One region of the Rhizobium sp. P44RR-XXIV genome, then DNA from elsewhere that is predicted to be linked to it. Evidence: riboswitches for the same ligand, from Rfam matches in the RefSeq annotation. Region 1 holds a riboswitch; the other holds the start of a gene.
The links. Region 1 has a riboswitch for S-adenosylmethionine ahead of BSK43_RS06705 (O-succinylhomoserine sulfhydrylase). Riboswitches for the same ligand answer to the same signal wherever they lie in the genome.

Region 1 (15,084 bases):
CATCTCGCAAATCGACCGTTCATACGATCCGGCGCTGAAACCATTGCCCGATCTCGATGACGTTCGTCTGCCAAACCCGTTGGATCTGTCGCTTTTCGATAAGATGTTCTTCCTGCACGCCGGCAAGGTTCAATACAAGGCGGCGAGCTGACGACGACCGCATGGCTCCAATAGGAGCATGTCGAGCCGCCCGGAGAATCTCCGGGCGGCTTGAAGGAATAGTATCAGGCGGAAACCTGTTCCAGGGCGCGGGCGAAATCCTCGACCAGATCCTGGCTGTCCTCGATACCGGCGGAGAAGCGAACGGTGCCCGGTGAAATGCCAAGCTCCGCGCGGGCCTCGTCGGTGAGGTTCTTGTGCGTCGTGGTGGCCGGATGGGTGATCAGGCTCTTCGAGTCGCCGAGATTGTTGGAAATCTTCACGATCTCCAATGCATTCTGCAGCTTGAAGGCTGCTTCCTTGCCGCCCTTCAGCTCAAAAGCCACCAGCGTCGAGCCGCCGGTCATCTGCTTGGCGATGATGTCGGCCTGCGGATGGTCCTTGCGGCCGGGATAGATCACGCGAGCGACCTTGTTGCCCTGCTCGGCGAGGAAATCGGCCACCTTGGCAGCGTTCACCGTCTGCTGTGCCACGCGCAGCGGCAAGGTCTCGATGCCTTTCAGCAGCGTCCAGGCGGTGAATGGCGACATGGCCGGACCGGTATGGCGGAAATAGTCCTGCAGGTTCTCGTCGATCCACTGCTTGTCGGAGAGGATGACACCGCCGAGCGAGCGGCCCTGGCCGTCAATATGTTTGGTAGCGGAGTAGACGACGATATGGGCGCCGAGTTCCAGAGGTTTCTGGAAGAGCGGGGTCGCGAAGACGTTGTCGACCACGACCTTGGCACCAATCTGGTTGGCAAGCTTGGCCACCGCAGCGATGTCAACGACTTCGAGCGTCGGATTGGTCGGGCTTTCCAGGAAGAACACCTTGGTGGTGGGGCGGATCGCCTTTTCCCAGTTCTCGACGAAACGACCGTCGACCAGCGTGCATTCGATGCCGTATTTCGGTGCCAGCGTCTCGACGACCCAGCGGCAGGAGCCGAAGAGGGCGCGGGCGGCAACGATATGGTCGCCGGCCTTCAGCTGGCAGAGGATCGCGGCGGTGACAGCGGCCATGCCCGAAGCCGTGGCGCGGGCATCTTCAGCGCCTTCCAGCGCGCACATGCGCTTTTCGAACATGTCGTTGGTCGGGCTGCCATAGCGGGCGTAGATGAAACCATCCGTCTCGCCCTTGAAGCGGGCTTCCGCCGCTTCCGAGGTGTCATAGACGAAGCCCTGGGTCAGATAGATTGCTTCGGATGTTTCGCCAAATTGCGAACGGAGCGTTCCGCCGTGAACGAGTTGGGTTGCGGGGCGCCAAGTCTTGCTCATGCCATCACCACTTTCAAAACAAAAAAACCGGCCGCAATTGCAGACCGGTTTCAACCCGGTCTTTTTAGCCATTTGTTTAACGTGGCTGCAAGCCGACCGGCCAAATCACCACGGGATAAGTTGCAATACTGCCGTTGATCGCTTGCGTCAATTCCCTGAGTTTGGTTTTGTCTGCGACAAATACTGCCCGCGCGTCTCTCTGGATGCGCTAAGGTCGCAGTAACGTTTTGAATCAGCCCGCAGGCATACAAGTCGAATATGGATTTGCAGGCGTATGGGCTGGGGAAAGAGGCATGATGGCTCGCAATACAGGAATTCTAGCGGATCGCGCCATTGCGGCGCTCTTTGACGCCGGACGGCTGACGAGCGAAAGAGAGCTGGACGTCGATCAGATCCAGCCGGCAAGCCTTGACCTGCGCCTCGGTTCCCATGCCTTCCGCGTTCGCGCCAGCTTCATGCCCGGTCCGTCGCATCTGGTTGCCGACAAGCTCGACTGGCTGAAGTTGCATGTCGTCGATCTCTCCGAAGGTGCGGTGCTGGAAACCGGCTGCGTCTATATCGTGCCGCTGATGGAGCGGCTGGACTTGCCGGCCGATATGTCGGCCTCGGCCAATCCGAAGAGTTCGACAGGCCGCCTCGATATCTTCACCCGCGTCATCACCGACCGGGCGCAGGAGTTCGACAAGATCCCGGCCGGCTATTCCGGCCCGCTCTATCTCGAAATCAGCCCACGCACCTTTCCGATCGTCGTTCGCCGTGGTTCGCGCCTGTCGCAGATCCGTTTCCGCGTCGGCCAGGCTCTGCTTGACGAGCCAGAACTGCTGGCACTGCACGAGACCGAGACGCTGGTCGCCAGCAAGAAGCCGAACATCACCGGTGGCGGCATCGCGCTGTCGATCGATCTTGCCGGCGACAAGGAAGGCCTGATCGGCTATCGCGGCAAACACCACACGGCCGTCGTCGATGTCGACAAGAAGGCCCAGCACGATATCTTCGATTTCTGGGAGCCGCTTTATAGCCGCGGCCGCACCGAGCTGATCCTCGATCCCGACGAATTCTACATCCTCGTTTCGCGCGAGGCCGTTCATGTGCCGCCGCATTATGCCGCCGAGATGACGCCGTTCGATCCGCTGGTCGGCGAATTCCGCGTCCATTATGCCGGCTTCTTCGATCCCGGCTTCGGTCATGCCCCGGCCGGCGGCCGTGGCAGCCGCGCTGTGCTCGAAGTGCGCAGCCATGAAGTGCCTTTCATCCTCGAGGATGGCCAGATCGTCGGCCGCCTGATCTATGAACACATGCTGGAGCAGCCAAGCAGCCTCTACGGCTCCGGCCTCGGCTCGAACTATCAGGCACAGGGCCTGAAGCTGTCCAAGCACTTCCGGCTCTGAGGACCTATCGTCCGGCCTTGACAGAGGCCGCCAACTGTTGGACATCTCGGGATGTCAGGCGGGTGTAGCTCAATGGTAGAGCAGCAGCTTCCCAAGCTGAATACGAGGGTTCGATTCCCTTCACCCGCTCCAGCTTCCTTCCATCGTCAATGATCTCAGGGATGCGCTCGACATGTTTGATCACATAACCATCGAAGTGAGCGATCTGGAGAAGAGCAAGGCGTTCTATGAGCGCGCTTTCGAGCCGCTGGGTTACGGCTTGTCCTTTGGCAAGGAAGGTGTGTTCTGGGCATTCGACGTTGGCGACGGCAGCCTGTTCGAGATCCAGCACACGGGCAGCAAGCCGCCCTTGACGCATTTGCATGTTGCCTTTCGCGTCGACAGCAGGGCCGAGGTCGATGCGTTTTATCGCGCCGCTTTGGAGGCCGGCGCTGAGGACAATGGCGCTCCCGGCCCCCGGTCGGAATATACGGCGGATTATTATGCCTGCTTCATCCTGGACCCGGATGGCTACAACATTGAAGCGATGATCAACAAGCCGGGCGCTTGAGATCGAAACCAGTTCAGAAACTGGCTCTGTCTTTCAAAGCCTCCGTCAGCGCTTCGCCGAAAATCGCGATCGGCCGGGCGAGGCGCCCAGCCGGTGGGCGATGCACCAACCAGTTGACGACCCTCGGGCTGAAGTCCGGCGCCTCGATGACCTCGATGGAATTGCGCCAGCGGCTGCCTGATAGCGCCGCCGGCGTGAGGACGCCGATGCCGAGGCCGCGCGACACCAGCGACATGCGCAAATCGGCGCTCATGGCCTCGACGGCGACGTCGAACGGCAGTCGCTCTGCCTCGAAGCGATGATGAATGAAGGCGCGGAAGCCGCAACCGCTCTGGTTCATGATCCAGGGAAAGCGGGAGAGCTCATCGAGTTTCGGCGCCTTGGGAACTCCGAGCGAAGGCGATGCGACGAGAATGACGTTATGGATCCCCAGCATGTCGCCGACGACATTGTCCGGCGGCTCCGTGCCCTCCGCCAGGCAGACGGTCGCCGCATCCAGCTGGCTATGCGCGACCTGTTCGACGAGCTGCGGCGACCAGCCGGAGACGATGCGCAGTGTCAGTTGCGGAAATTGGCTGCGGAGTTGATCGAGCGGGGCCGAGAGTGCTGCTTCCGAGAGATAGGGCATGACGCCGAGGCGGAATTCGCCGCTGATCGCGCCGCCCGGGGAGACGCCGGCCTTGAGATCATCGAGCGAGCGCAGGACACGGCGTCCGTGCTCATAGGCTTCACGCCCCGCGGCGGTCGGCTTGAGCGGCTTGGATTGCCGATCGAGCAGGGCGATGCCGAGGCTATCCTCGAGGCTCTGTATCCGCCGGGTAATGCCCGGCTGGGTCAGGTTGATGCGTGCGGAAGCGGCAACGATAGATCCGGTTTCCACCACGGCGACAAAGGCTTCGAGATCATGAATGTTCATGAGGAACTCGCATAATCATTATTAGCTCATTTCAATTGCCGCATTATGCAACAAAGCGATAAAGATGGCTAACAATATTATTTAGGCTCATTGGAGAATCCATGGCTCAGGTCCCCGAATGCATTGCCAGCGAGCCGGAGGACGAGGCGTCCGAGACGGTTTTGGCCCCTCCGACATTGTTGTTCGCCATAGCCACCGGCGTCATCATCACCAATCTTTTCGCGCCGCAGACGCTTGTCGGCATCATCGGCCCGTCGCTTGGTTTTTCTGAAAGCGGCGCGGGCCTCGTGGCGATGGCCTCCCTGCTTGGCTATGCCGCCGGCCTGTTTTTCCTGGTGCCTCTCGCCGACCTGATGGAAAATCGCCAGCTGGTGCTGCGCATGCTCGTCTCGGCCATGGTAATGGCTATCGCTGCTGCCTTTGCGCCGACAGGATGGAGCCTCCTCATCTTCCTGTTCCTCCTGGGCGCGGCCTGTTCCGCCATCCAGATTCTCGTGCCGATCGCCGCCGCCATGACGCCGCCGGAGCATCGTGGCCGGGTCATCGGCAACGTCATGAGCGGCGTCATGGTCGGCATATTGGTGTCGCGGCCACTGGCGAGCCTGGTTGCCGATTTCTGGGGCTGGAGGAGTTTCTATGCCATCAGTGCTGCAGCCCTTGCGCTTCTTGCCGCCGTGCTCGCCCTGCGCCTGCCCGAACGGCGCCCCCTGGTGAGTTCCAGCTACGGCGCCCTGATCGGCTCGCTGTTCCAGCTGCTGCGCGATGAGCCGATACTGCGGCTGCGCGCCTTTACCGCCGCCTTGATGATGGCGAGCTTCAGCCTGTTTTGGACCTCTGTCGCCCTGCGGCTGGTGCAGCCGCCATTCTCGCTCGGCCAGTCCGGCATCGCGCTGTTTGCGCTGGTTGGAGCCGGTGGCGCTGCCGCCACCTCTCCCTTCGGTCGCATGGGCGACAGGGGCTGGACGCGGATAGCAACATTTGTATCACGCCTGATCATGCTTGCCGCCCTGGCATTGGCCGCCTGGGTGGGCGGAATACGGTCCGGTGATCCGCTGACCCTGCTGATCCTGCTTGGTGTCAGTGCCGTCATGCTCGACGTCGGCGTCACCGGCGACCAGACCTTGGGACGCCGCGCCGTCAACCTCCTCAATCCGGAGGCGCGAGGGCGGATCAACGGTCTCTTCGTCGGCATCTTCTTTCTTGGTGGCGCACTTGGTTCGGCGCTTGCCGGCACGGTGTGGGACTTTGGCGGCTGGGTCGCAGTCTGCGCAGCAGCGGCCGGCTTTGGCGTTATCGCCTTGATTACGGGCTTTGTCGCGCGCAACTGACAGTGCAATGCGTGTAGCCAACACTTGCGCTACCCCTCCGGCATCGCCATGTTCTAGCCCATTCAGGTGGGGGCCGGAAAAGCATGAGAAAACGAGCGCCCCTTGTCAGGAGCGTTTTGAATGCGTGGCATAGCATGGCTTTACAGGCTGAGGGCTCTTTTCAAGAGCGGTGTGCTTGAGATCGGCCGAAGTACGAAAGTTCCGCTCGACACCAGGATTATCTGGAAGCGTGGTGACGTTCGCATTGGCGAAAGAGTCCATTTCCGCAGGGGCGTCGTCATCGATGCACAAGAAGGCAGTATCGAAGTCGGCAACCACGTCTCCTTCAACGAATACAGCATCCTGCTAGGCCGTGGCGGCATTTCCATAGGTAATGACGTGCGGATTGCCGCCCATGCCATGGTGGTGTCCTTCGATCATAATTTCGATGATCTCACGCAGCCCATTCGCCTGCAGGGCGTGACGAAGAAACCGATCGTCATTGAAGACGACGTGTGGATCGGGGCGGGAGCGAAGATCCTGGGCGGCGCACACGTCGCACGAGGGTGCGTCATCGGTGCGAATGCCGTCGTCAAGGGAAAGACGGAGCCCTATGGAATCTATGTCGGCGCGCCGGCAAGATTGCTGAAGCGGCGCGGAGAAAAAACTAACCCGACAACCGAAAATATCGAGCTGCTGCCCGCTGCGAAAATATCGGCGAACCGATAGGCCGCCCGCTTGGTGAGCTATGGCTCGCTCTATCCCTTCGGCCATGGTGCGATATTCCCCCTGCGACGTGACTCTGCTAAACCGGATTCGTGAATCAAGGATGTGCAGCCACGACCGGAGGCCGGATCAAGACCATGCGTGTTTGCCTTTCGTCGATGATCTCCACGGCCCGGCTTTTGACGCACGCAACATTGATTGCGATGTCTTGCGCTCTGTCGCTCTCCGCCCAGGAGGCAAAGCCGCCCAGTTTGCCGATCCTGTTCGATGCCCGGGAGCGACTGCCGAAACCCGACCTGTCTACGCTGGTCAGGCTGCGGTTCCTGACATCGGTCGATTTCCCGCCCTTCAACTTCCTCGATCAGAACGGCAAGCTCACGGGCTTTCACGTCGAGCTCGCCCGCAAGATCTGCGACGAGCTCGCCATCGCGGACAAGTGCCAGATCCAGGCTCTGCCCTTCAATGAATTGCAGGGCGCGCTTTCCGCCTCGCAGGGCGATGCAGTGATATCAGGCGTCGCAGTGACGCCCGAGCTGCGCAAGAGCTTCGCTTTTTCCCGTCCCTTCCTGATGCTGCCGGCGCGTTTCGTGCGCAATCTCAAGGCGCCGATCAATGGAACGACGGCGGCCTCGCTTGCCGGGCACCCGGTCGGCGTCGTCAAGGGCACCGTGCATGAGGCGATGATGACCGCCTTTTTCCCCGCGATCAAGCCGGTGCCGTTTGACGACAAGGATGCGCTTCTCGCTGCCGTCAGGGATGGCAAGGTCGACGCTGCCTTTGCCGATGGCCTGCAGCTATCCTTCTGGGTGTCGTCACCGGCGGCCGAAAAATGCTGCGCCCTTTTCGACGGGCCGTACATGTCTCAGCAGTTCCTCGGCGAAGGCATGACGATCATGTTGCGCCAGCAGGATGCCGATCTGACGGCCGCTATCAACCATGCGCTGGCAACCCTTTCGCGTGACGGCAGGCTGCAGGAAATCTATCTGCGCTACTTCCCATATGGGCTCTACTGACGAGAGCAGTTTGAGGAAAACGCTCTAGGCCTTGCGGTAGCGGGCAATCGCGCTGCGCTCGATGGCGGCACAGGTCAGCTTGTCGAGGCCGAGACGGTCGCGGAGCAGGCTGAGGAGACGCAGTTCCTCGGCCTTGACCGACAGGTCGGCCGAAGCGACTTCCACGGCAAGCGCATAGGCGGTGTCGTAGAGCCGGGCCGGCAGCGTATCGCGCACGGTTTCGAGCACGATATCGAGGCCTTCGCTGCCAGAAAGCAGCTTGGCACAGTCGCGGGAGACGGCGATCAGCTTCTCGTCGTCAAAACCCTTGAAAACCGGCAGTGCGTGGATGAGTTCCCCGATGCGGCTGAGCTCGCGGTCGTTCATCGTTCGGTCGACGGCCGAAGCCAGCACCATGACGTAGATCAGGGCCTCGTGAGCAGAAAGCGGCTTGTTCATGACAGGCGAAGTCCTTTGAATTTGGCAGACTGAAAAGTCGCGCGTCTCATGGCAAAAGTTACTGCATAATTCCTTAAATCGGAATCGATTTAAGGGTAAAGTTATGCAGCAGATTTAAAGTGCTGCAGCGACCTTTGCGCGTCATATATGACGCGCGGCGCTGTAGTGGCGGAGGCAAGGCATCAGATTGGATTGAGCGGATCTTCCTTGGGCAGGGCCGGCCCAAGCGTCGACTTTCCATTCTTGCGCGGATCGTCGCCATACATGCCGCGCTTTTTCTGCTTGGCCTCGTCGACAAGCGCGACCAGCGGCGAGCCGGGTTCCGGATCGGCCCAGCCGAAGCGGACCAGCCAGGAGCTGAGATCGATGCGGACGTAGCGGCACGCACCGGTCACCGTGCCGGTCCAGGTCGCGCTCGGCAGATCGCAGTCGATGGATCGCCCGCGCAGATACATGCGGAATGCCGTGCGGGCGGCCTGACCGCAAGGCCAGTCCTTGCCGCTCGAGCTGGTGCACATGCGGTCGACATCGGTCGGGATGATGCCGACGAGCCGCACGCTCTTGCCCGCGATCGTAACTATGCCGGCCTGATCGGAAAAGGGGCGGTTGAGTTCGATGGAAGTCGTCTGCTCTTGCGGCTTTTGCGCCGGACCCAGCGAGGCCTGTTCCGATTGAGGTTGGGATTCTGGCTGGAGCTGGGGCTGGGCTTGGGGCGGAAGGGTTCGATGAGCCGATGCCGCGAGCTCCCTGTCGATCTGATCGGCTGGGATACGGTTGTCTGGTGCGGGATCTGCCTTGGCTTGATCTGTGCCGGCAGCTTGCGGGGATGCCGGCGTTGCGCTGGAGGCTTCGGGAGCGACGTCGGCGGGCTTCGGAATTTCGGCGGCAGCGGTTTCAGTGCTTTTTGCGGCGTCCGAGGTTGCGGGTACCGGCTGAGCCTCGCCCGGCTTTGCCGACGCGTCGTTCGACTGCGCTGGGTCTGTGGCGGCTTTGGTCTCGGGCGGTGCCGCTGGCTGCGCGGTTGCTGCCTTGTTGTCTTCGGTCTTGGCCGTATCGCCGTCTTGCGTTTTCACAGCATCGTCGTTTGTAGGTGCTGGAGTCGCAGCGGCAGCTGCCGCTACGGCAGCCTCGGAGAGCTGGGAGCTCCCATCCGGCGTGGCGGGTGAAGCCGGCGCTGCAACTGTCGGCGTCACCTTGTCCGGCACCGTCTCCGTTGCGGGCTTGGCAGGTTGCGTCTTTGCCTGGTCTTCCGGTTGTGGCTTGCTGGCGGCAGCATCATCCTGCTTGGCTGTTTCGGCCGGCTTCGGTGTATCGGCATTCTTGGGCGGCGTGAGATCGGCCTTGGCTGTTTCCGCGGGAGCGGGTGCTGGAGCCGGACGGTTGTCCGCCATCGTGTTGCTGCTGCGGCCAGGCAAGGAAAACCCATGCTCGCCAAGCTGGAGCACAATCAGGGTCAACCATGAACCGATCACCGCGCCTGCCACACCTGCAAGCAAAATATCACGACGCATACCGAGAAAACTTTCCTATTGGCTGGCCCATATGATCCGGGCAATCCATTCCACATCCGCCAGCTCGAAGCTGCGATTGGGATGTTCGGGGTTGAGCGACAGTAGCTCGATAGACCGCGCGCTCTGCCTCAGCAAGACCTTGGCCATCACTTCGCCCTCGCGGGTCTTGACCACGACGCGATCGTTTTTCCTGATTTGAGCCCCAGGCTCGACGATCAGAATATCACCATCGCGATAGAGCGGCAGCATGCTTTCGCCCTGCACCTCCAGCGCATAGGCGCCGGTCCTGTGCCCGGCGGCCGCGGGAAATTCCACCATGTCCCAGCCCTGACCGGCCGGAAAACCGCCATCGTCGAAGAAACCGCCGGCACCCGCCTGGGCAAAGCCGATGAGCGGAATTGAGCTGCCGGGCGAGGAAATTCCGTTTGCTGGCGCAGTATCCGTTACCGCGCCCGGCCGGATGAAGCTCAGAAACTGCTCGAGACTTGCCCCCGTTGCCTCCAGCACCTTGGCGATCGATTCCGTCGAGGGCCAGCGCAGGCGCCCATCCTGGCTCAATCGCTTCGACTTGTTGAAGGAGGTGGCATCGAGCCCGGCGCGGCGTGCCAGACCGGAGGGCGTCAGGGCGTGCCGCTCGGCAAGCCTGTCGATCGCACCCCATATCTGCTCATGTGACAGCATCGCCGCTCAGCATCTGTACGCCGGCTTAACCGGCTCAACTCATTTAAAAAATGTTAACCGAGGCGTATGGGCGAGTAAAGACCGGCATAGGAATAGGATCCTTTATCCCCGTGCTTTGCCAGCCGGATTTCCTGGCTTCACGTCTTCTGCGGCAGCGGTTTGGTATTCGGCTCTTCGCTCTGGAATTCCTTCGCCATGCCCATGAAGCCGCGCACGAATTTCTGCATGATGCCGAGCGTGCGGTCGACATCGGCGTCGCTTGGCAGGCTCGATCCCTTGTTCGAGGCAACGGTCTTTTCCAGTTTCGTCACGCGGTCGGAAAGGCGGTCCAGCTCGTCGTCATAGGCGGCGCGCTCGTCGGCCGCCATGCGGCAGACGAGGTTGCCTGTCTGATCCTGGCAGATGGACATCGCGCCGGTCTTTCGGTCGAGGCGGACGAAGTGATCGCCGCTGCGCTCCAGCTGGAAGCGTGCCGTATCCTGTTCGGCTGACAGAGCCGGCGTTGAGAGAAGAAGAGCGGCTGGCAAAAGCATGGCTGCAAGGCCGATTTTCAGTTCCTTCGTCATGTCATCCCCCGGATTTTCTGCGTTAAAATCTCAAATCCACCACGGAAACCGTGGACATTGGCCGATGTTTTCGTGCAAAGCCCTATCACGACAGGTTTACATAGGGATGATGACCGCCATGCCAGTGGTTTACAAGATCGTGCCGGATGCCCTCTGGCAACAAGCCAGACAAACCGGCGTTTTTCATGGCGCGGCAATCGACCTGACAGACGGTTTCATTCATCTCTCCACGGCCAAACAGGCGGTGAAAACCGCGGAACTCTATTTCGCCGGCCAGACGGGCCTGCTGCTGGTGGCGGTCGATGGCGATGCGCTTGGCGACAAGCTGGTCTTCGAACCCTCGCGCGGCGGTGACCTCTTCCCGCATCTCTATGCGCCTCTGCCGCTTTCCGCCGTGCTCTGGGAGAAGCCGCTGCCGATCGGCGCCGATGGCGCGCATGTCTTTCCGGAGATGGCTGAATGATCGACGCCTTTCGCGACCTCGGCCGACGCGGCCTCTTTCTTTTTGATCCGGAAACGGCGCACGGCATGTCGATTGCGGCGTTGAAGTCCGGCCTCGTGCCGACCTGCCGCCTCAAGGCCGATCCGCGCCTGCGCCAGACCGTGGCCGGGCTCGACTTCGCCAACCCCATCGGCATGGCGGCCGGCTTTGACAAGAATGCCGAGGTGCCGGAAGCGCTTTTGAGGCTCGGCTTCGGCTTTACCGAAATCGGTACGGTGACGCCGAAGGCGCAAGCCGGCAATCCGCGCCCGCGCATCTTCCGCCTTATCGAGGATGAGGGCGTCATCAACCGCCTCGGCTTCAACAATGAAGGCCACGAGGCGGCTCTTCGCCGGCTGCAGGCTGTTCGCAGTGGCGGCATCATCGGCGTCAATATCGGTGCGAACAAGGACAGCGCTGACCGCATCGCCGACTATGTCGCCGGTATCCGCCGCTTCTATTCCGTCGCACGCTATTTCACCGCAAATATATCTTCGCCCAATACGCCGGGCCTGCGCGATCTGCAGGGACGCGAGAGCCTCGCGGTGTTGCTGTCGGCCGTGCTCGCCGCGCGCGACGAAGAGGCAGCGAAGGCGGGCAAACGCATCCCGGTCTTCTTGAAGATCGCTCCGGATCTGACTGAAGAGGGCATGGACGACATCGCGGCGGAAGCCCTGTCGCATGCGCTTGACGGCCTGATCGTCTCCAACACCACGCTTTCACGCGACGGTTTGAAGGATCAGCGGCAGGCGAAAGAGGCGGGCGGCCTTTCCGGCAAGCCGGTCTTCGAGAAGTCGACGGCGGTATTGGCGAAGATGCGCCGCCGCGTCGGCAGTGCGCTGCCGATCATCGGGGTCGGCGGCGTTTCGTCGGCCGAAACGGCACTCGAGAAGATCAAGGCGGGCGCCGATCTGGTGCAGCTTTATTCCTGCATGGTCTATGAAGGCCCGGGCCTGGCAGGTCAGGTCGTCTCCGGCCTGTCGAAGCTCATCGACCGCGAGCGCGTTGGTTCGATCCGAGATCTCCGCGACACCAGGCTGGACTACTGGGCGAACCGGAACGTCTGATCGGCCCGCGTCTTCAGGCCCATGGCCAGGAAGATGCCGCGGAACAGCAGAAAGGCATTCATGGCCATCCACAGGCCGTGATTGCCGAGTGTCGGCACCAGGACCGCGAGCGCCACGAGGTAGCCGCCGAAGGACATCAGCATCTTGTTGCGCATCTCGCGTGACCATGTGGCGCCGATGAAGACCCCATCCATCAGGAAGGCCAGCGCGCCGGTGAGGCCGGTGACGGCCGCCCATGGCAGATAGGTTTCGGCAGCGAGGCGCACCTCCTCCGAGGTCGTCAGCAGGCGGATCAATGCCGGGCCGAGGGTGAAGAAGAAGATGGCGGCGGCAAGCGCCAGCCCGAAGGACCAGAATCCGGTCAGCTTTAATCCGCGCTCGAAGGCCGGCCGATAATTGGCGCCGATCGAGCGGCCGGTGATCTGCTCGGCCGCGTTTGCCAGTCCATCGAGATAATAGCCTGACAGCAGGAAGAAGTTCATCAGCACTGCATTGGCCGCCAGGATGACTGCGCCAAAACTGTTGCCGATGCGCGTCATCAGCGTGAAGGCCCCGATCAGCACGAAGGTCCGGATGAGAATATCGCGATTGAGCGCGAAGAGCTGCGTGAGCTTGGCGCGCGACAGAAGTTCGGCGCGTGCCGGCCGCTTCTCTCCAGCAAAGCTCCGCAGCACGATGGCAAGCCCCAGCAATGTGCCACTCGCCTCGCCGATCAGCGTGCCCCAGGCGACACCTGCCACGCCCCAGCCGAGCCACAGGCCAAGCCAGATCGCCAGCACGATGTTCACGCCGTTGATGACGGTTTGCAACAGCAGCCCGATGCCGCCCTGGCCGCGGCCGAGCACGAAGCCGAGCAGCGCATAATTGGCAAGCGCCGCCGGGCCGGAGAGCATGCGGATGGAAAAATAGGTGCGCGTCGCCTCGGCGATGGCGCCTTGCGGCCCCATCAAGGCGATGCCGAGCCAGAGCAGCACGGGTGAGAGCAGCACGATCAGGGTGCCGGAGCCGAGCGCCGAGATCAGGGCACGCCAGAAGACAGCTTGCTGCTCGTGCCGGTCACGGCGGCCATAGGCCTGGGCGGTAAGGCCCGTGGTCGAGGCACGCAGGAAGTTGAAGCTTGCGAAGATGAGATCGAACAGCACCGCGCCGATCGCGAGCCCCGCCAGCGCATCCGGCTGGCCGAGATGGCCGACCACGGCGGTGTCGACCAGGCCGAGCAGCGGCGTCGTCATGAAGCCGAGGGTCATCGGGAGCGCGATCGACAGCACGAGCCGATGCGTCACGTCGAAGGGCAGGACCCTTCTTTCTCCCTCTTGAATATCCATGTCTGCTTTGTGCCTCCTCAATCCGAGGAGAGCACCATGGACCAATAAGGCTTGCCACCGGAAGAGGGGGAAGAGGAGAGAGCGACACCAAGCCCGTCATATTTGCCGAGCATGTTGTGCAAATGCTTCGGCGAATTGATCCAGGCCGTGACCGCGGCGTTCACGTCGCGCTGGCCCTCGGCGATGTTCTCGGCGGCCGGCAGCTTGACGCCGCTTGCCTTGACCCGCTTGCCGAAAACGTCGCCGATGCCGATCAGATGCTCCATCTTGCCGGCATCCGCCATGCGCCGCGCCTGGTACATGGCGGCGCTGCTGGCGGCTGCATCGATCTTCAGCGGCGGCAGCCCGTTCCTGGCGCGCAGCGCGTTGACGAGCGGGAGGGCTGACGCGGTCTGGTCGCTGGCGGGCGTATTGGAAACGCGGGCAGGCGGCGTGGCGCAGCTGGCGATGGAGGCGGCGAGCGCAAGCGCGGCGAGGCGCAGCGCATAGCGGCGCGAGTAGATGAGTGTCTGGGAATTCATGTCAGCGGCGATGATTGAACAATCGGAGGATGATGAAGAGCGGGATGACGATGGTGGCCCCGAGCATCAGATAATCGCCGAATTCGCCCAGCGCCGCAAAGCCGCTGTGCCAGAGATCGACGACGAAGCGGCGGAAGCCATACAGGAAATCAAGCGGCCGCCAGCCGAAGAACTTCATGAGAAAGCCGACGACGAGCGACACGACGATGAGCTTCACCACCGTGCGTCCCGGCGAATCGCCGAGGAATCTGTTCACCTGATCGGACATGCTGACGTCTCCATAATGGCAGTCGGTTTTGAGATAGGGCTGCCGCCCGCAACGCGCAAGCGCTTTTGCCCGGCACTCACCTCAAACACGCGTCTGCCTGAAATAGGACTTGAGTTTTTTTGTGGCCGCGCGCAAAGCCGGACGTCAAACAGGATGAAAACCATGCTGCCGAGCCAGCTTTCCTCCGGCGATGTCATTGCCGACCGCCGTGCCGACTACGCCAGGATGCTTGCGGAAAGCGGCGAGCCCGCCAGCGCCGCCGAATTGATGGAGCAGGCGCTGGAGCTGGTGCCGGGCTGGGCTGCTGGCTGGTTCACCCTTGCCACCTATCGCGAAAAGGCTGGCGATGCGCCGGGCGCGATCACGGCGCTGAATGAGGTGCTCGCGCTCGATGCGGGCGATGTCTTCGGCGCCCGCCTGAAGCTTGCAGTTCTCGGTGGCGCCGATATGCCCGACCGGCCGCCGAGCCTTTATGTCGAGCGCCTGTTCGACGACTATGCCGATCGCTTCGAGACTTCATTGGTGGAAAAGCTTGGCTACACCGTGCCCGGCAAGCTTGCGGCTCTGATTGCCGGGGCGGCTGAAATTCCCGAGCATTTTCGCCTCGCCGTCGATCTCGGTTGCGGCACGGGGCTTTTCGGGCCGGAGATACGCGGCTGCGTGGATCGGCTCGAGGGCTACGATCTCTCGAAGGGCATGCTCGCAAAGGCGGCCGAGAAGCACGTCTATGATCATCTCGGTCAGGCGGATCTGTCGCTGGAGCCTTCGCTGTCAGGCATCTTCGATGCTGGCCTGGCGCCGGCGCGTGCGAACCTGATCACCGCCGCCGATGTCCTGATGTATCTGGGCAATCTGCAAGGGGTGATGGCGATCGTGCGTGAGCTGGCGGCTGACGGGGCCGTCTTCGCCTTTTC
Region 2 (15,084 bases), on a different contig from region 1:
GGCCCTGCGGCGTGATCATCTGCGGCCGCCAGCGGGCGCGCGGGCCTGGTTCGGAGAGCCTCGGCTCCAGCGCCCGGAAACATAACGCCAGCTCATCTCCGCCAAGTAGCGTGACGGCGACATCATGGGACTCGAACATGCTTTCGGAGACGAGGATTTTATGACCGTTCAGGAAGACCTCGCAGAGCGTCGCCAAACCTTCCAGCCGCAACACGGCATCGCCGGCATCCGCATCGATCAGACGGCAGATGTACCAGGCATCCCGGTCATTGAGCGGGTGTGGTTTCGTGCGGTCAAACAGCCCGGCTTTTTCCAGCGCTTCCGCCACGGTGCCCGGCACCGGCGCCGGGATCAGGCCGGCCGAAAGCGGCACGTCGGAAGGCGAGACGCAGGTGCCCGCATCCGTCAGCACCAGATTCCATCCCTCGCTCAGCCGCATTTCGCCACCGATACTTGCCAAGCGCCCGTCCATGACATCTTTCCGGAGGATTTCCCCGCCCCAAACCTAACCCGAAATCGCCGAGCCGTCTCGCATCGAACGGAAGCCGTTCAGAGCTTCCGTTCAAGCAGCCCCATCATGGCATCCCATGCATCGGCGGCCGGATCAAGCGCCGTCCGCAACGGCTCGAATTTCTTGCGCGTAATGGCGCGGGCAAGCTGGAACTGCACCGACTTCGCGGCTTCCGATATCCGCCGCGCTTCGGCGGCTGCATCGGAAAAATCTACCGTCAGCCAATCGAGATGGCTGCCCGCAAGCTCGAAATTGGCGCCGAGCTGACGCAGCGTGTTGAAGGCATATTTATGGAAGAAGCCGAAAGGCCGTTCGGCCACCGCCTCGACCTGAGCCGGGAAGACCTCGGCAAAGGCGCGGATCGGATTGGCCTGCGGGCGACGGCGGAAATGCAAGGGCAGCAGCTGCCGTGACGTCTCGCGGATCGCGGCTTCGCCCGGCGCCTTCTGAGGCGACTTGGCAAATTCCGTATAAGGCAGAAACGGCAGATCCTCATCCGTCAGATGCAGCTGAAACAACCCGTCGAAATCCTCGCCCGACAGCTGGAAGAAGCCGCCATTATGGAAATAGTCAAGCGTGCGGCCTTCCATATCCAGATGGTTGATCGCCACCGTCGTCTTGCCGTGCTCGCGGCGATAGCCGACGCCCTGCGTGTCCGGCATGAAGAAGGAGTCCATCTCCACCAGGCAGAGCCGGCCACGGCCGATCTGCTCGGCGACGTGGTTCTGGACCTTGTCGTAGATCGCAAGCTCGGTGCAGCGGATGCCGTAGAGCGCTTCCAGATCTTCGAGCGGCACCTTGAAGAAGGTGAACTGATCGCCCTCGAAATCCTGGCCCATCGTGAAGCCGAGCATGGCTTCCGGCGGCAGGTTCAAGGTTGAAAGCACCTCGATCCAGAGATCGATGTAGCAATTGGTCTCGGGCCACATGCGTTCGCTGTCATGCAACGCATGTGGCTTATAGGCGGCGGGATCCAGTCCCTCAAATACGGCGGCCATGGAAGCGATCAGCCCCACAGCGTCTTGCGCACATTCTCGGGCCATTCCTTGACGTCGAGACCGTGGTGATGGAACAGCGCCAGCGCAATACGCTCCAGGCCGAAGCCGACGCAGGCCGTATGGGCGACGGTGCCGTCAGCGAAGTTCAGCCCCCATTTCGTCCCGAACGCATCCTGATGATAGTTGAAGCTCATGCAGGCCGTCGGATTGGCGGTCGAGGTGATGGGGATCAGCAGCTCGAACTTCAGGTTCTGGTCGCGCTGATTGTTGGCGAGCATCTTGCCGGCACGGCCGAAGAAGGGATCGTTGGCAGTGTCGATATTCACCTCGAGGCCAACGGCCTTCATCATCTCGACGCCGCGGTCCATCCAGCTCTGGCGGAAATCCGTCACATGCTTTTCGGTGCCCATGCAGACATATTCGCGCATGCGGAAGAGCTGCTGGCGAGCCGGGTCTTTCGAGGGCTCGTGGCGGAAGCAGTAGGACTGCAGATCGAACAGTGCGCCGCTGTCCGAAATCGCACCGCGCTTGGCAACCGTCGGGTAAAGCGGATAGCAGGCAGCCGGCGTCAGCACGATATCGGTCGCCTGCTGATCCTTCGTCCAATCGTCGCCGACTTCCATGCACTTCAACAGGCTCATATGGTCGAGCTCGTGACCGCAGAAGCTGTGCACGGTGCCGGCGAGCTGCGGGAAGCTCTTCATGTAGCCGCTCTTCTCGAAGAAGACGCGGTTCATACCGGGTGGAAAGCGGATGGCTTCGGCGCCATCGGCGCCGCCGAACTTGTCGATCAGCCGCTCAAAGGCGGCAATCACGTCTTCGAACTGGCCGCTGCGGCCATAGAGACCATCAACGCCGGTGTCGATCAGAAGACCAGATTCGAAAAGGCGGTCGAGAAACGAGGTTTGCATATCCATGACGATTACCCCAACAGGCTGGTATCTTGTTTGTGGACGAGCAGCATGGTCGACGTATTGCCGAGAATGCGGTCATTCGAGATCATCAATTGCGCCGAGTGCGCGTCGCGCAGATGGCGGCCGAGGCTGTAGGGCGTACCGTTCTTGTAGCCCATGATGCCGCAGATCAGCATGGCATGGTTGATGATCGGCAGGATCATCTCCGACGACGCGATCTTGACGTTGTTCATCGCAACGGCGAAGGCCATGGACGAGAGCCTGTCGGCATCCTGCTTGGCTTCCTCATAGACCTTGAGCCCGGCAACCACATTGGATTTGACCATCTGCAGCATGCTTGACGTCTCTGCGAGACGCAGCGCACCGGGTGGTGGTACCCCGGGGGATTTGCGGGCGGCGGCACGCACGAATGCCTGCGCGCGGGCAACGGCATCGGCGGCAATTCCGTACCAGACGCCGCTCCAGAGCAGATGCGAGCTTGCCAGCATGGACTGCGCCGCGATTTCGGCAAACGGCTTCGGCAGGATCTGCACGGCCGGCGCTTCACCCTTGAACAGGAAGCCATCGGAGCAGGTGCCACGCATCCCGAGCGTATTCCACTCGACGGTGCGTTCGATCGAATACTGATCCTTCAGGAAAACCGTCAGCACCTGATCGGAAGAAGCGGCCTCGGCATGGCTGCGCGAGGTGATCAGGATGGCATCGGCATGGGCGCCGTAGGAGATGACCGTTGCGTCCTTCTCCAGGAAGCAGGTATCGCCTTCGACCCTGATGGCACAGATGCTGTTGCGCAGATTGCCGCCAATACCGCCTTCGGTCGTGGCAGAGGCCAGCAGCAGCTGTTCCCTGGCGATGCGGCGCATGAACTCGCGATGCCAATCGCTGTCGGCACCATGCTCGACCAGGCTCGAAAGCTTGATGTGATGCATGGCGAAGACCATGGCGCTGGCCGCGCAGGCCTGGCCAAGGATCGAGCAAAGCTCGGCGATTTCGGTGATCGAAGCGCCCTCGCCACCAAGGGCGGCGGGGATCTGGATAGACAGCAGCCTCTCGGCGCGCATGGCGTCAGCGGCTTCGCGGGGGAATCGGCCCTCGGTGTCGACGGCATCGGCGTGCTGGCCGGCGATCGCGGCGACGCGCGCGGCTCGCACCGCCAGCGCATCACTTGTCCCAACCTCGTGCAAAGCGACGGCCGCGCTCATCATGCGACCTTTCGATTGTCCAGGATCATGCTGACGGTCTTTTCGATCGCAGCGATGCTGGCGAATGATTTGCGGTTGAGGAGATTATCGGGAAACTCGATGTCGAACGCCTCTTCGATGCCGAGCATCAGCTGAACGGAAGCGAAGGAGGACAATCCCGCCGCATAAAGATCGGCATTGTCTTCAATCTGATCGATAGTAACGGGGAGCGCACCGAACTTGGCCAGCAAATCGCGAATCGTCTTGTTCATAGTCTAGTCCCTTCTCGCAATGGCAAGCATAACCGTAGTTACGCAGTCTTATTATTCGCCAAGAAGTAACAGGGAAAATAGAACACTCCACTAACCGACGTGGTAAATACATGGGACTTATACTTAGTGGGAAATTCCTATATTCAACATCAGCCTAATTGAAATTTACCGAATGTAAGGCATTTAAATTGCCGTTTATGCAGTAATATTTAATATATCTAATATTAAGACCTGCCGGTTTTCGGGAAAGGCGACCACGGCAATAAGGTTAACGTGCCAAACTCGCCACTACGTTTTATTCGAGAAAACGCATAACAATCAGAGCGTCAGTGAAAGTATAAGCAGGAAAAACGGCTCTAGGCTTCCGGCGGATAGATGTGATCGCCGCCGCGATAGTCCGAAATCGAATAGCAGCCTTCGCCTAGCTCACGAACCGAGCTCCGGCCGATATCCGCCTTGCCGTAGCCGCCGGGAATATCGAGGATGTAGGTGGGCTGGCAAAGGCCGGAGATCCGACCGCGCAATGCCGAGACGATCGCCTGCCCCTCGGCAATCGTCAGGCGGAAATGGCTGGTGCCGGGCGCAAGATCAGGATGATGCAGATAATAGGGCTTCACCCGCGTCTCGACGAAAGCTTTCATCAGCGCCGCCAGCACATCCGGATCATCGTTGACGCCCTTGAGCAGCACCGACTGGCTGACGAGCACGATCCCCGCATCGACCAGCCGGGCGCAGGCGGCACGCGCCTCCTCCGTCAGCTCCCGGGGATGATTGGCATGCAGCGCCACATAAATGGTCTTGCCGCTGGCCTTCAGCGCCGCGATCAGGGCCGCATCGACCCTCGAGGGATCGACGACGGGAACGCGCGTATGGAAGCGGACGATCTTCACATGGTCGATATCGGCGAGCTGCCGCAGGATTTCTTCCAGCCGGCGCGGCGATAGAACCAGCGGATCGCCGCCGGTCAAAATGACTTCCCAGATCTCGCTGTGATCGCGGATATAGGCAAAGGCGCCGTCCAGCGCCACGCCATCGAGAGTCCCAAGGCCCTGCGGTCCGACCATCTCGCGGCGAAAGCAGAAGCGACAATAGACCGGGCAAACATGCACTGCCTTCAGCAGCACGCGGTCCGGATAACGATGGACGATGCCTTCGACGGGACTATGCGCATGATCGCCGATCGGATCGGCGCGCTCTTCGGGCGTGACAAGCAATTCGGCCGCATCGGGCACGAACTGCCGGGCGATCGGATCGGCAGGATCGGCCGAGTCGATCAACCGCACGACCGTCGGCGTCAGCGCAACCGCATAGCGCTCCGCCACCGCTTCCAGCGACAACGCTTTGTCGGCGTCGATCAATCCGGCGCGCTCAAGCTCGCTGATAGTCCTGATCGGACGCATCGAATTCATGCTCCGTACTCCGCGACCGGCGCCCAGAGCACCTGTTCTATGCGCGAGGCCCCGGTTGCCAGCATCACAAGCCGGTCAAAACCGAGTGCAATGCCGCTTGCCTCGGGCATGACGGAGAGCGCCTCCAGAAAATCCTCGTCCAGCGGATAGGTCTCGCCGTAGACGCGCAATTTTTCCGCCATCTCGATCTCGAACCGCCGACGCTGCTCGCCGGCATTTGTCAGCTCGCCGAAGGCATTGGCAAGCTCGACGCCGCAGGCATAGAGCTCGAAACGTTCGGCAACGCGGTGGTCCCCAGCCGAAGGCCGGGCAAGGGCCGCCTCGGAAACGGGATATTCATCAAGGATCGTCGCGCGACCGAAGCCGAGATTGGGCTCGATCTTCTCAACCAGAACCCGGCTGAAGAGATCCTGCCACAGATCATCTTCGGCGACCCGCATGCCATTGCGCCGCATGTCGGCCGCCAGACGCTCCCGGTCGGTAGATCCGTCAAGGCCGATCGAGGCAAAAAGATCGATGCCGGCATAGCGCTCGAAAGCGGCTGCGACGCTTATGCGCTCCGGCGTGAGGAACGGATCGGTCTCGGCGCCGCGATAGGTGAGCTTCTTCGCCCCGACCGTCTCCGCCGCCAGCGCCAGCACCGCGGAACAATCGGCCATCAGCGCCTCGTAGCTCTCTCCGGCGCGATACCATTCCAGCAAGGTAAATTCCGGATGGTGCAGCGGCCCGCGCTCGCGATTGCGATAGACATGGGCAAAGCAGGCGATACGCTCCTCGCCGGCGGCCAGCAGCTTCTTGCAGGCAAACTCGGGCGAAGTATGAAGGTAGAGAGGCGATGCCTTGCCGTCCGTCGTCAGGGCCTCGGTCTCGAAAGCATGCAGATGCGCCTCGTTGCCCGGCGACACCTGCAGCGTCGCCGTGTCGACCTCGATGAAGTCGTTACGCGCAAAGAAGATGCGCAACGCCGCCTGGATCGCATTGCGACCGAGAAGGAACGGCCGCCGGTCCGCATGGACATTGCGGGTCCACCAGGGGGACGCTTTGCTCGTCGTTGGCTTCATTCCTAGCTTTCTTCGGGGCTCAAGCCGCGTTGGGGGTGGCAATTTCCATTGATTTAGGGTAGTTGCGCCCCCAAGCAAACAATTGCTGCGTCTCGGAGAGCATTTCGACAGTCCCTCTACGACGCAAAACGCAGCGTTACAAGGAAGTCTTATGGTCAAGGTCATCGCCTCTTCGGTCCGCAAGGGCAACGTTCTCGACGTCGACGGCAAGCTCTACGTCGTTCTCACCGCTCAGAACTTTCATCCGGGCAAGGGCACTCCGGTCACCCAGGTCGACATGCGCCGCATCGTCGACGGCGTGAAGGTCTCCGAACGTTGGCGCACCACCGAACAGGTCGAGCGCGCCTTCGTCGAAGACGTGAACTTCCAGTACCTCTATGAAGATGGCGAAGGCTTCCACTTCATGAACCCGGCCACCTACGACCAGGTCGTCGTCGATGTCGAAACCATGGGCGACCAGAAGGCCTTCCTGCAGGAAGGCATGACCTGCGTCCTGTCGATCCATGAAGGCATTGCGCTGGCCCTCCAGCTGCCGCGTCACGTCACGCTCGAGATCACCGAGACGGAACCGGTCGTCAAGGGTCAGACTGCTTCCTCTTCCTACAAGCCTGCGATCTTGTCGAATGGCGTGCGCACCCTGGTGCCGCCGCACATCAACGCCGGCACCCGCGTCGTAATCGCGACGGAAGACGTTTCCTACGTCGAACGCGCCAAGGATTGAGCGCTTCAGCTTGATTGCATGAAAAACGCCTCGTCAAACGACGGGGCGTTTTGCGTTTTGGACAGATAAAACTGCGGCGGTTTAACCGCGCTACGGCGTATTGGCTTTTTTCTGATCCTGCTCTTCCGCCGCAGCGGGCGCTGGAGGCGTATCCGTCTCGATGCTATGCTCGTGCGGGGCCAGGGCCTGCAGATGCAGCACCCGCGGTGACATCGCGTGCATATAGGCCTCATTGCGGCCGACATAGATCACGGTGACGTCGGTCATTTCCGCCAGCAATCCGCAGAGCATCGCCTGAACCTCGGACTCCAGCCCTTCGAGGACATCGTCGAGGATAACCCATTTTGGCTTCGCCAGAAGCAGATGCGCAAAGCCGATAGCTTTCTGCTCTTCGGTATCAAGCAGCCGGTCCCAGCGGGCCTGCGTATCGATGCGGCCCTTGAGACGCGTAAGCCCGACCTTCTCCATGGCGGCCTCGACAGCAGCCTCGTCGTAGGCATCCCGATCTTCCGGAAAGCAGATCGCCTCCCTGAGCGTGCCGCCGGGCACATAGGGTGTGTGCGGTACGAACAGCATGTCTTCCGCCGGCGGCAGGCTGACCGTGCCGGAACCGCTATACCATTGATGCGCCAGCACCTCGAACAGCAGCCGGCGGTTCACGCCGTGATCGCCGTTGATCATGATGTGCTCACCGGCATTGATCGTCACCGTTCCCTCGGCAATTTGGAAACCGTTCTCGGTCGCCTCATCGCTGGTCTTGGTCGAAATCTCCATATCGGTCCACACCATCGTACCCGGTGCGGCATTATCGAAGACGAGAGTGTGCGGCATCGGCGTCTTGTCGTCCATTTCCGTCAGGGCCTGGCGGAAATCGGTGACACGCATCAGCGTTGCCCGCCATTCGGCGATCGGGCCGAAATTGGCGACATACCAGCGCAGCGCTGAATTCACCTGATTGAAGGCGCCCACGGCCACCATGAGCTGGCCGAAGGTCAGCCCGCCGGAAAAATATGCGGGCGCCGCCACCAGGATCGGGATGATCAGCACCAGCCAGCCATAACCGGCAGAAACCCAGGTAAGATTGGTATTGGCGATCGCCAGCTGGCGGATGACCGCAAGCACGGCGGAAATATCGAGGTTGATCCTCTTGCGCTCGTTTTCCTCGCCGCCGGCAATGGCGATTGCCGGCATGTGTTCGTTGGCATGCATGAGCGCGAAACGCAGCTCGGCTTCCTTGGAATAGCGATCGGCGTTCAGCCGCACCAGCCGGCGGCCGACGAACTGGCTGAGGAAGGATGCCGAACCAGCGTAAAGGATCGCCGCCCAGACCATGTAGCCGGGGATGGAGAAGCTCGCGCCCTTGAAATGGAAGACCATGCCGCTGGAAAGCTCCCAGAGCACCCCGATGAAGCTCAACAGCAGGATCGTCGCCTGCACCAGCCCGATGGCGAGGCCCGTCGAGCTTTCGGCGAGATTGCGGGCATCCTCATGCAATCGCTGGTCGGGGTTGACGCCGATCAGCCCGGCTGAGGCCAGACGAAGCGCGCGTTTGGCCTGCAGCCATTGGTTCACCAGATCTCGTGCCAGACCCTCGCGCATGTAGAGCGCGGTCATCTGGTTGAGCCAGGCCTGGATGACATTGAGGATCAGAAGCGAGCCGGCGATGATGCCAAAAACGCCGAGCTGATGGAAGAAGGCGGAGATATCGCGCCTTGCCAGCGAATCGTAAAAAGGTGCGTTCCAGCTGTTGAGCAGCACCTGGACGTAGGCGGTGATCATGATGATTGCGAACAGCGCTACGGTCAGGGAAATGATCTTGAAGCGCACCGGTGAATTCCAGAACGCGGAGAACATCATCCTCAGCCGAAAGAAGAGGCTCAAATCGTATCCGACCTGCTCGTTCCCCTGGATATTCGGCTTGGCTTGCGCTTCAACTGCCATCAGCACTTCCCTGCGACGCACGTACCGTCAGTTAACCATGACCCGCCCTCATGTCCATCCTAGCAATAGATCGGTGCGATCACGTTGCTATATACACGGTTTCACGCCTTGAACCGAATAAGGTCAGCAATTAGCTTGCATTCGAAAGATTGAGAAAGCCTTCCGATGCAATTCCAGGGAACAGCAGACTATATCGCCGACAAGGATTTGATGGTCGCAGTCAACGCCGCCATCCGGCTGGAGCGGCCGCTTCTGGTAAAGGGCGAGCCCGGCACAGGCAAGACCGAACTGGCGCGGCAGGTGGCGGGGGCCCTCGGTCTCGACCTCCTCGAATGGAACGTCAAATCGACGACCAAGGCGCAACAGGCCCTTTACGAATACGATGCCGTTTCGCGCCTGCGCGACAGCCAGTTGGGCGACGTTAGAGTTCACGATGTCGGCAATTACATCCGTCGGGGCAAGCTCTGGCAGGCCTTTACCTCGCCAAAAAAATGCGTGCTGCTGATCGACGAGATCGACAAGGCCGATATTGAATTCCCGAACGACCTGCTGCAGGAACTCGACCGCATGGAGTTCCATGTCTACGAGACAGGCGAGACGATCCAGGCCGCGATCCGGCCGATCGTCATCATCACCTCGAACAACGAGAAGGAACTGCCGGACGCCTTTTTGCGCCGCTGCTTCTTCCACTATATTCGCTTTCCCGACATCGAAACGCTCGCCCGCATCGTCGAAGTTCACTATCCCGGCATCAAGCAGGCGCTGGTGCAGGCAGCGCTGACGCAATTCTTCGAAATCCGCGACGTGCCGGGCCTGAAGAAGAAGCCATCGACCTCGGAAGCCCTCGATTGGATCCGCCTGCTGGTCGCCGACGAGGTCGATCCCGCCACCCTGCGTGTCGATGCGAAAAGCGTGCTGCCGAAGCTGCACGGCGCGCTGCTCAAGAACGAACAGGATGTACATCTCTTCGAACGGCTGGCCTTCATGGCGCGCGGGCAGGGCAAGTAGTGCAGGCTCGTGGTGACAGGCCGAAGATGACCGTGCCCAATTCAAATATAAAGCGTGGAGACCATTTTACCTGGACATATGCTCTTTGGTTCATACCGATGTTGATACAGCCTTGGGAAGGTTGGCTTCCCTCTGGTTGGGATTGGTGGAGCATTGATCTTTTAGCGTTTCTCTTACTTTCAATCGCAATTTTAGTTTCGCTTTGCGTCAACTTAATACGCCGCCGCTGGCGGCGAATTTTATCACTCCTGGCAACTCCAGTTTTTCTGCTGATTTTAACCGGCCTTCTTGCTTTTGCTGGCATGACTCCTGACCGTGTCAGGTTTGCAGTCACTCGCGGTGAATATCTTGCTCAGATCAAGCGCAACAACGCGCAAAGCACAGCGCCGCGCTTCAATACATTTGCCTGGGATGATACTTTTATAGCAAAGACTTACGTGACTCTTGTTTATGACGAGAGCGACGAGATAGGCTTGCCTGTCGGTCAGCAATCAGACGCTTGGCGTCAACGAGTTGCAGAAGCGTGTCACAAGAGCGGCAACTGCGTAAAACTTGATTCTGAGCCAGACGAATACATTACCGTAGAGAAACTTAGCGATCATTTCTATCTTTTCGAAGATAGCTTCCCGAACGCCTTTCCGTAGCTATCTGCGACATCACTTTAAGACGGGACCCAAGCCCTTCTTGAACGTCAGTAAGTGACAAACAACATGAAAGCGCGGCCACCAGCCCGCCTCAACGCTTGCCCATTGACCAGCCGCCACGGCAGGTTTATGGAATTTGACTGTGGTGATTTGGCCGGCGGCTTGCAGCCACGTTAAATAAGTCGCTAAAGGGCCGCGTGCGGACCGGTAGCGATTCATATTGCGGCCGGTTTTTTTGCATTTGATCGAGTAAAACGATGCCCATCAAGATTCCCGATACGCTGCCCGCATTTGAAACCCTCCAGAACGAGGGCGTGCGGGTGATGACCGAAACGGTGGCGATCCGGCAGGATATACGCCCCCTTCAGATCGGGCTTCTCAACCTCATGCCGAACAAGATCAAGACCGAGATACAGATGGCGCGCCTCGTCGGCGCATCGCCACTGCAGACGGAGTTTTCGCTGGTCCGCGTCGGCGGCCACAAGGCCAAGAACACCTCCGAAGAGCACCTGTTTTCCTTCTACCAGACATGGGAAGAGGTCAAACACCGCAAGTTCGACGGCTTCATCATCACTGGCGCGCCGATCGAGCTGCTGGAGTATGAAGAGGTTACCTACTGGGACGAGATGCGGCAGATCTTCGACTGGACGGCAACCAATGTGCATTCGACGATGAACGTCTGCTGGGGCGCGATGGCCGCCGCCTACCATTTCCATGGCGTGCCGAAGCATACGCTCAATGAAAAGGCCTTCGGCGTCTATCGCCACCAGAACCTCGCGCCGTCCTCCGTCTACCTCAACGGCTTTTCCGACGATTTCGCCATTCCGGTCTCGCGCTGGACGGAAGTGCGCCGCAACGACATCGAAAAGGTGCCGAGCCTGCAGATCCTGATGGAATCGAGCGAAATGGGGATCTGTCTCGTGCACGAACAGGCCTGCAACCGGCTCTACATGTTCAATCACGTGGAGTATGATTCCACTTCGCTCGCGGACGAATATTTCCGCGACGTGAATGCGGGCGTGCCGATCAAGATGCCGCACAACTATTTCCCGCACAACGACCCGGAAATCCCCCCGCAGAACCGGTGGCGCAGCCATGCGCATCTGTTCTTCGGCAACTGGATCAACGAGATCTACCAGACCACGCCGTATGATCTGGAGGAGATCGGCCAGGAAAGGACCTGAGGCTTGTTCATTCCCTTCTTCCTGAAGCTGAAGGAAGCGAAGGTGCCGGTCACGCTCCGGGAATTCCTGTCGCTGCTTGAAGGAATGGAAGAGGGGATTGCCGACTACGATGTCGAGGCCTTCTACTATCTGGCGCGCACGACGCTGATCAAGGACGAGCGCTTCATCGATCGCTTCGACCAGGTCTTCGCCGATTATTTCCGTGGCGTCGAGGCGATCGGCGGTAGTGCCGACACGGTCGAGGCGACCACCATTCCCGACGAATGGCTGCGCAAGCTGGCGGAAAAGCATCTCACCGAAGAAGAGCGGAAACAGATCGAGGCGCTCGGCGGCTTCGACAGACTGATGGAAACGTTGCGGCAGCGGCTGGCCGAACAGCAGGGCCGGCACCAGGGCGGCTCGAAATGGATCGGCACGGCGGGCACCTCTCCCTTCGGCGCATACGGCTATAATCCGGAAGGCGTTCGCATCGGCCAGGAAACCTCGCGCCACCGCCGCGCAGTCAAAGTCTGGGATCGCCGCGACTTCCAGAATCTCGACGACGGCGTCGAGCTTGGCACCCGCAACATCAAGGTGGCGCTGAAGCGCCTGCGCCGTTGGGTGCGCGAGGGCGCGGCCGACGAGCTGGATCTCTCCGGCACCATTCGCTCCACCGCCGAACACGGCTATCTAGACGTCCAGACACGGCCGGAGCGGCGCAACGCCGTCAAGCTTTTGATGTTCTTCGATGTCGGCGGCTCGATGGACGATCATATCCGCGGAGTGGAGGAACTGTTTTCCGCCGCCCGCTCTGAGTTCCGGCATATGGACTATTTCTACTTCCACAATTGCCCCTACGAGGGCGTGTGGAAGGACAATCGCCGCCGGCGTGTCGATATCACCTCGACGACCGACCTGATCCGCACCTTCGGCCCAGATTACCGCGTCGTCTTCGTCGGCGATGCCTCGATGAGCCCTTATGAAATCAACCAGCCGGGCGGCTCTGTCGAGCATTGGAACAAGGAGGCCGGCAGCGTCTGGCTCAGCCGCGTGACCGGACATTTCCGCAAATGCGTCTGGCTCAACCCCGTGCCGGAAAATTACTGGGGCTACACCACTTCCATCTCCCTCATCCGCCGTCTCATGGCAGACCGCATGTACCCGCTGACGCTCGGCGGGCTGGAGAAGGCGACGCGGGAGCTGTCGCGCTAGGCGCAAGCGCTCCCGCCCTTTCGGCGACGGCAAATGGACTTTCACCTTGCCGCCGCCAGGTCCACTCTATGCGTGAGCTTTGCGATAGGCTGCGACGACGAGCCAGATTGCCGAAAGCAGGAAATAGAATGCGCCGAACCCGACATAGGGGGTGATATCCAGAATCGTCGGCGCGGCAGCGCCAACGGATCGGCTGATCATGAACCCGCCGGCAAGGGCCGATTGCGCGCCGCTCAGGATCATTACCCATTGCGCGCCAAAGTGACGCCAGCGCCTGACCGCCGTGTAAAGCTGCAGGAGGCCCGAGAGGATCGCCCAGATGCCGAACACGGCCAGAACCGCATAGGTGCTGTTGGTGACTGCCACAATCACCGCAAGCGTGGTTATCGTGCTGACCACGACATTCAATGCCTGGGACGGGTTGGCCTTGAGGCCGCCATTGACCCGCGCGTCGACCAGATTGGCGAAGGCGTCCCATGCCGGGTAGATCACGAGCAGGAAAGCAATGAGATGAGATTGCCCGCCAAAGAGAATGGCGGCGGCAATCCAGGCGATCGAGAATATGGCACGCACGAAATAATAGGATCGCAGCCAGCTGGACTGGCTTGAGGACTGGTTTTGCATTGGCAGGCTCCAAGTTGAAATCTACCAACTAGTAGGAAGGCTAAACTTGCCTGTCAACTCACCAGCCGAACACCTCTTTGTGAGAAGCCGAGGCACCAAGGCAATCTTGACAAATTACCTACCAGAAGGTAGGCAGCAGCATGAAATCAATGACTTCGACTTCCGGAAAGATTCTCGACACCGCGCAATCCCTCATCATCGCGGGAGGCTACAACGGCTTCAGCTACGCCGATATCTCGGCGGCGATCGGCATCCGGAAGGCGAGCATCCACCATCACTTTCCGACAAAGGCCGAGCTGGTCACGATATTGGTTGACCGCTACAGGCAGCAAGTGGACGGGGGTTTGAATTCTCTTCGCGAGCAGGTCTCAAGCCCTGCCGAACAATTGCAGGCCTATCTGAATTTCTGGCAAACATGCATTCGCGATGCCTCGCTGCCCTTCTGCGTCTGTGCCATGCTGGCTGGCGAGATGCAGATGCTGCCGGAAGAGGTCGCGTCACGCGTCCGCGCCCATTTCCATAGTCTGGCGGGATGGCTGACCTCAGTTCTGAAGACTGGCACAGAGCAGGGCCTGTTCCAGCTCGACAAGCGGCCGGAAGAAGAGGCGCAAATGCTGATGGCATCGGTACATGGGGCAATGCTCTCCGTGCGGGCTTTTGGCGACCCCGGACTGTTCAGCACAATCGTCAGCCCGCAGATCACCAGGCTGCTGGCCCCAGCTCGCTAAAGAACTGCCGGGTCGAAGTAGCTCGCAGACATCTGTGTTCAGAGCCAAGAGCCGCAACTGGCGGCACTCGCACGAAGCGCCGAAGCAAAATGCATCACGCCTGTCGCACGCACTGCACATTTGCAGCGCAGTTTAGCGCTTCGAAGCCCGCGAGATAAAGCCGGGCCGAGGCTTGATCGGTAACCCTGCGCCCCTAATTTCCATGTCGAACCGGTTGCGGAACGGCACGAATGGGGGCAGGGTCTGGCCTCGTATTTCGAGAGCAATGGATGAGCTGATATGACGGAAAGCACTTTGCAGCGGGAAGTTTTTGGGACGACGGCGGATGGGGATACCGTCTACCGCGTCAAGATCGTCGGTGGCGGGCTGACGGCGCATATCATGTCCTGGGGCGCGGTCATCCAGGATCTCCGGCTTGATGGCCACAGCCCGGCCCTTCTCCTCGGCTTCGACGATTTCGCTGATTATCCGGCCCATTCTTCCTATTTCGGCGCCACGCCGGGCCGCTGCGCCAACCGTATCGGCGCCGGTCGCTTCACGCTGGACGGCAAGCAATACCAGCTCGAACTCAACGAAAAGGGCGTCACGCATCTGCACGGCGGCAAGGACAATATCGCCAAGCGCAACTGGACGATCGTCGAACATGCTGTCGACCGCGTCGTGCTGAAGATCGTCGATCCCGATGGCCGCGCCGGCT

Region 2: linked by a shared signal. The riboswitch ahead of metA (homoserine O-succinyltransferase) and the one ahead of BSK43_RS06705 (O-succinylhomoserine sulfhydrylase) in region 1 are both predicted to bind S-adenosylmethionine.

The regions. Positions count from the first base shown of each region.
Region 1 is NZ_MPVZ02000025.1:269,360-284,443, reverse strand. Features, by position in the region: gene BSK43_RS06710 (DNA helicase) at 1-151, shown strand, start outside; gene BSK43_RS06705 (O-succinylhomoserine sulfhydrylase) at 225-1,412, opposite strand; SAM riboswitch at 1,456-1,534, opposite strand; gene BSK43_RS06700 (2'-deoxycytidine 5'-triphosphate deaminase) at 1,706-2,800, shown strand; tRNA gene BSK43_RS06695 (tRNA-Gly) at 2,859-2,932, shown strand; gene BSK43_RS06690 (VOC family protein) at 2,973-3,350, shown strand; gene BSK43_RS06685 (LysR family transcriptional regulator) at 3,364-4,266, opposite strand; gene BSK43_RS06680 (MFS transporter) at 4,368-5,594, shown strand; gene BSK43_RS06675 (acyltransferase) at 5,715-6,302, shown strand; gene BSK43_RS06670 (transporter substrate-binding domain-containing protein) at 6,503-7,312, shown strand; gene BSK43_RS06665 (tellurite resistance TerB family protein) at 7,337-7,750, opposite strand; gene BSK43_RS06660 (hypothetical protein) at 7,933-9,261, opposite strand; gene BSK43_RS06655 (helix-turn-helix transcriptional regulator) at 9,277-9,942, opposite strand; gene BSK43_RS06650 (hypothetical protein) at 10,080-10,508, opposite strand; gene BSK43_RS06645 (DUF952 domain-containing protein) at 10,615-10,971, shown strand; gene BSK43_RS06640 (quinone-dependent dihydroorotate dehydrogenase) at 10,968-12,056, shown strand; gene BSK43_RS06635 (MATE family efflux transporter) at 12,032-13,381, opposite strand; gene BSK43_RS06630 (CAP domain-containing protein) at 13,399-13,902, opposite strand; gene BSK43_RS06625 (DUF6460 domain-containing protein) at 13,904-14,170, opposite strand; gene BSK43_RS06620 (methyltransferase domain-containing protein) at 14,333-15,084, shown strand, end outside.
Region 2 is NZ_MPVZ02000022.1:185,905-200,988, forward strand. Features, by position in the region: gene BSK43_RS02745 (glycoside hydrolase family 2 protein) at 1-472, opposite strand, end outside; gene BSK43_RS02750 (DUF1839 family protein) at 550-1,509, opposite strand; gene BSK43_RS02755 (amino acid--[acyl-carrier-protein] ligase) at 1,518-2,426, opposite strand; gene BSK43_RS02760 (acyl-CoA dehydrogenase family protein) at 2,432-3,625, opposite strand; gene BSK43_RS02765 (acyl carrier protein) at 3,625-3,876, opposite strand; gene BSK43_RS02770 (lysine-2,3-aminomutase-like protein) at 4,233-5,285, opposite strand; gene epmA (EF-P lysine aminoacylase EpmA) at 5,282-6,346, opposite strand; gene efp (elongation factor P) at 6,498-7,067, shown strand; gene BSK43_RS02785 (ABC transporter ATP-binding protein/permease) at 7,158-9,008, opposite strand; gene BSK43_RS02790 (MoxR family ATPase) at 9,174-10,016, shown strand; gene BSK43_RS02795 (hypothetical protein) at 10,043-10,660, shown strand; SAM riboswitch at 10,793-10,869, shown strand; gene metA (homoserine O-succinyltransferase) at 10,918-11,844, shown strand; gene BSK43_RS02805 (VWA domain-containing protein) at 11,848-13,035, shown strand; gene BSK43_RS02810 (DUF308 domain-containing protein) at 13,102-13,659, opposite strand; gene BSK43_RS02815 (TetR/AcrR family transcriptional regulator) at 13,800-14,387, shown strand; gene BSK43_RS02820 (aldose epimerase family protein) at 14,667-15,084, shown strand, end outside.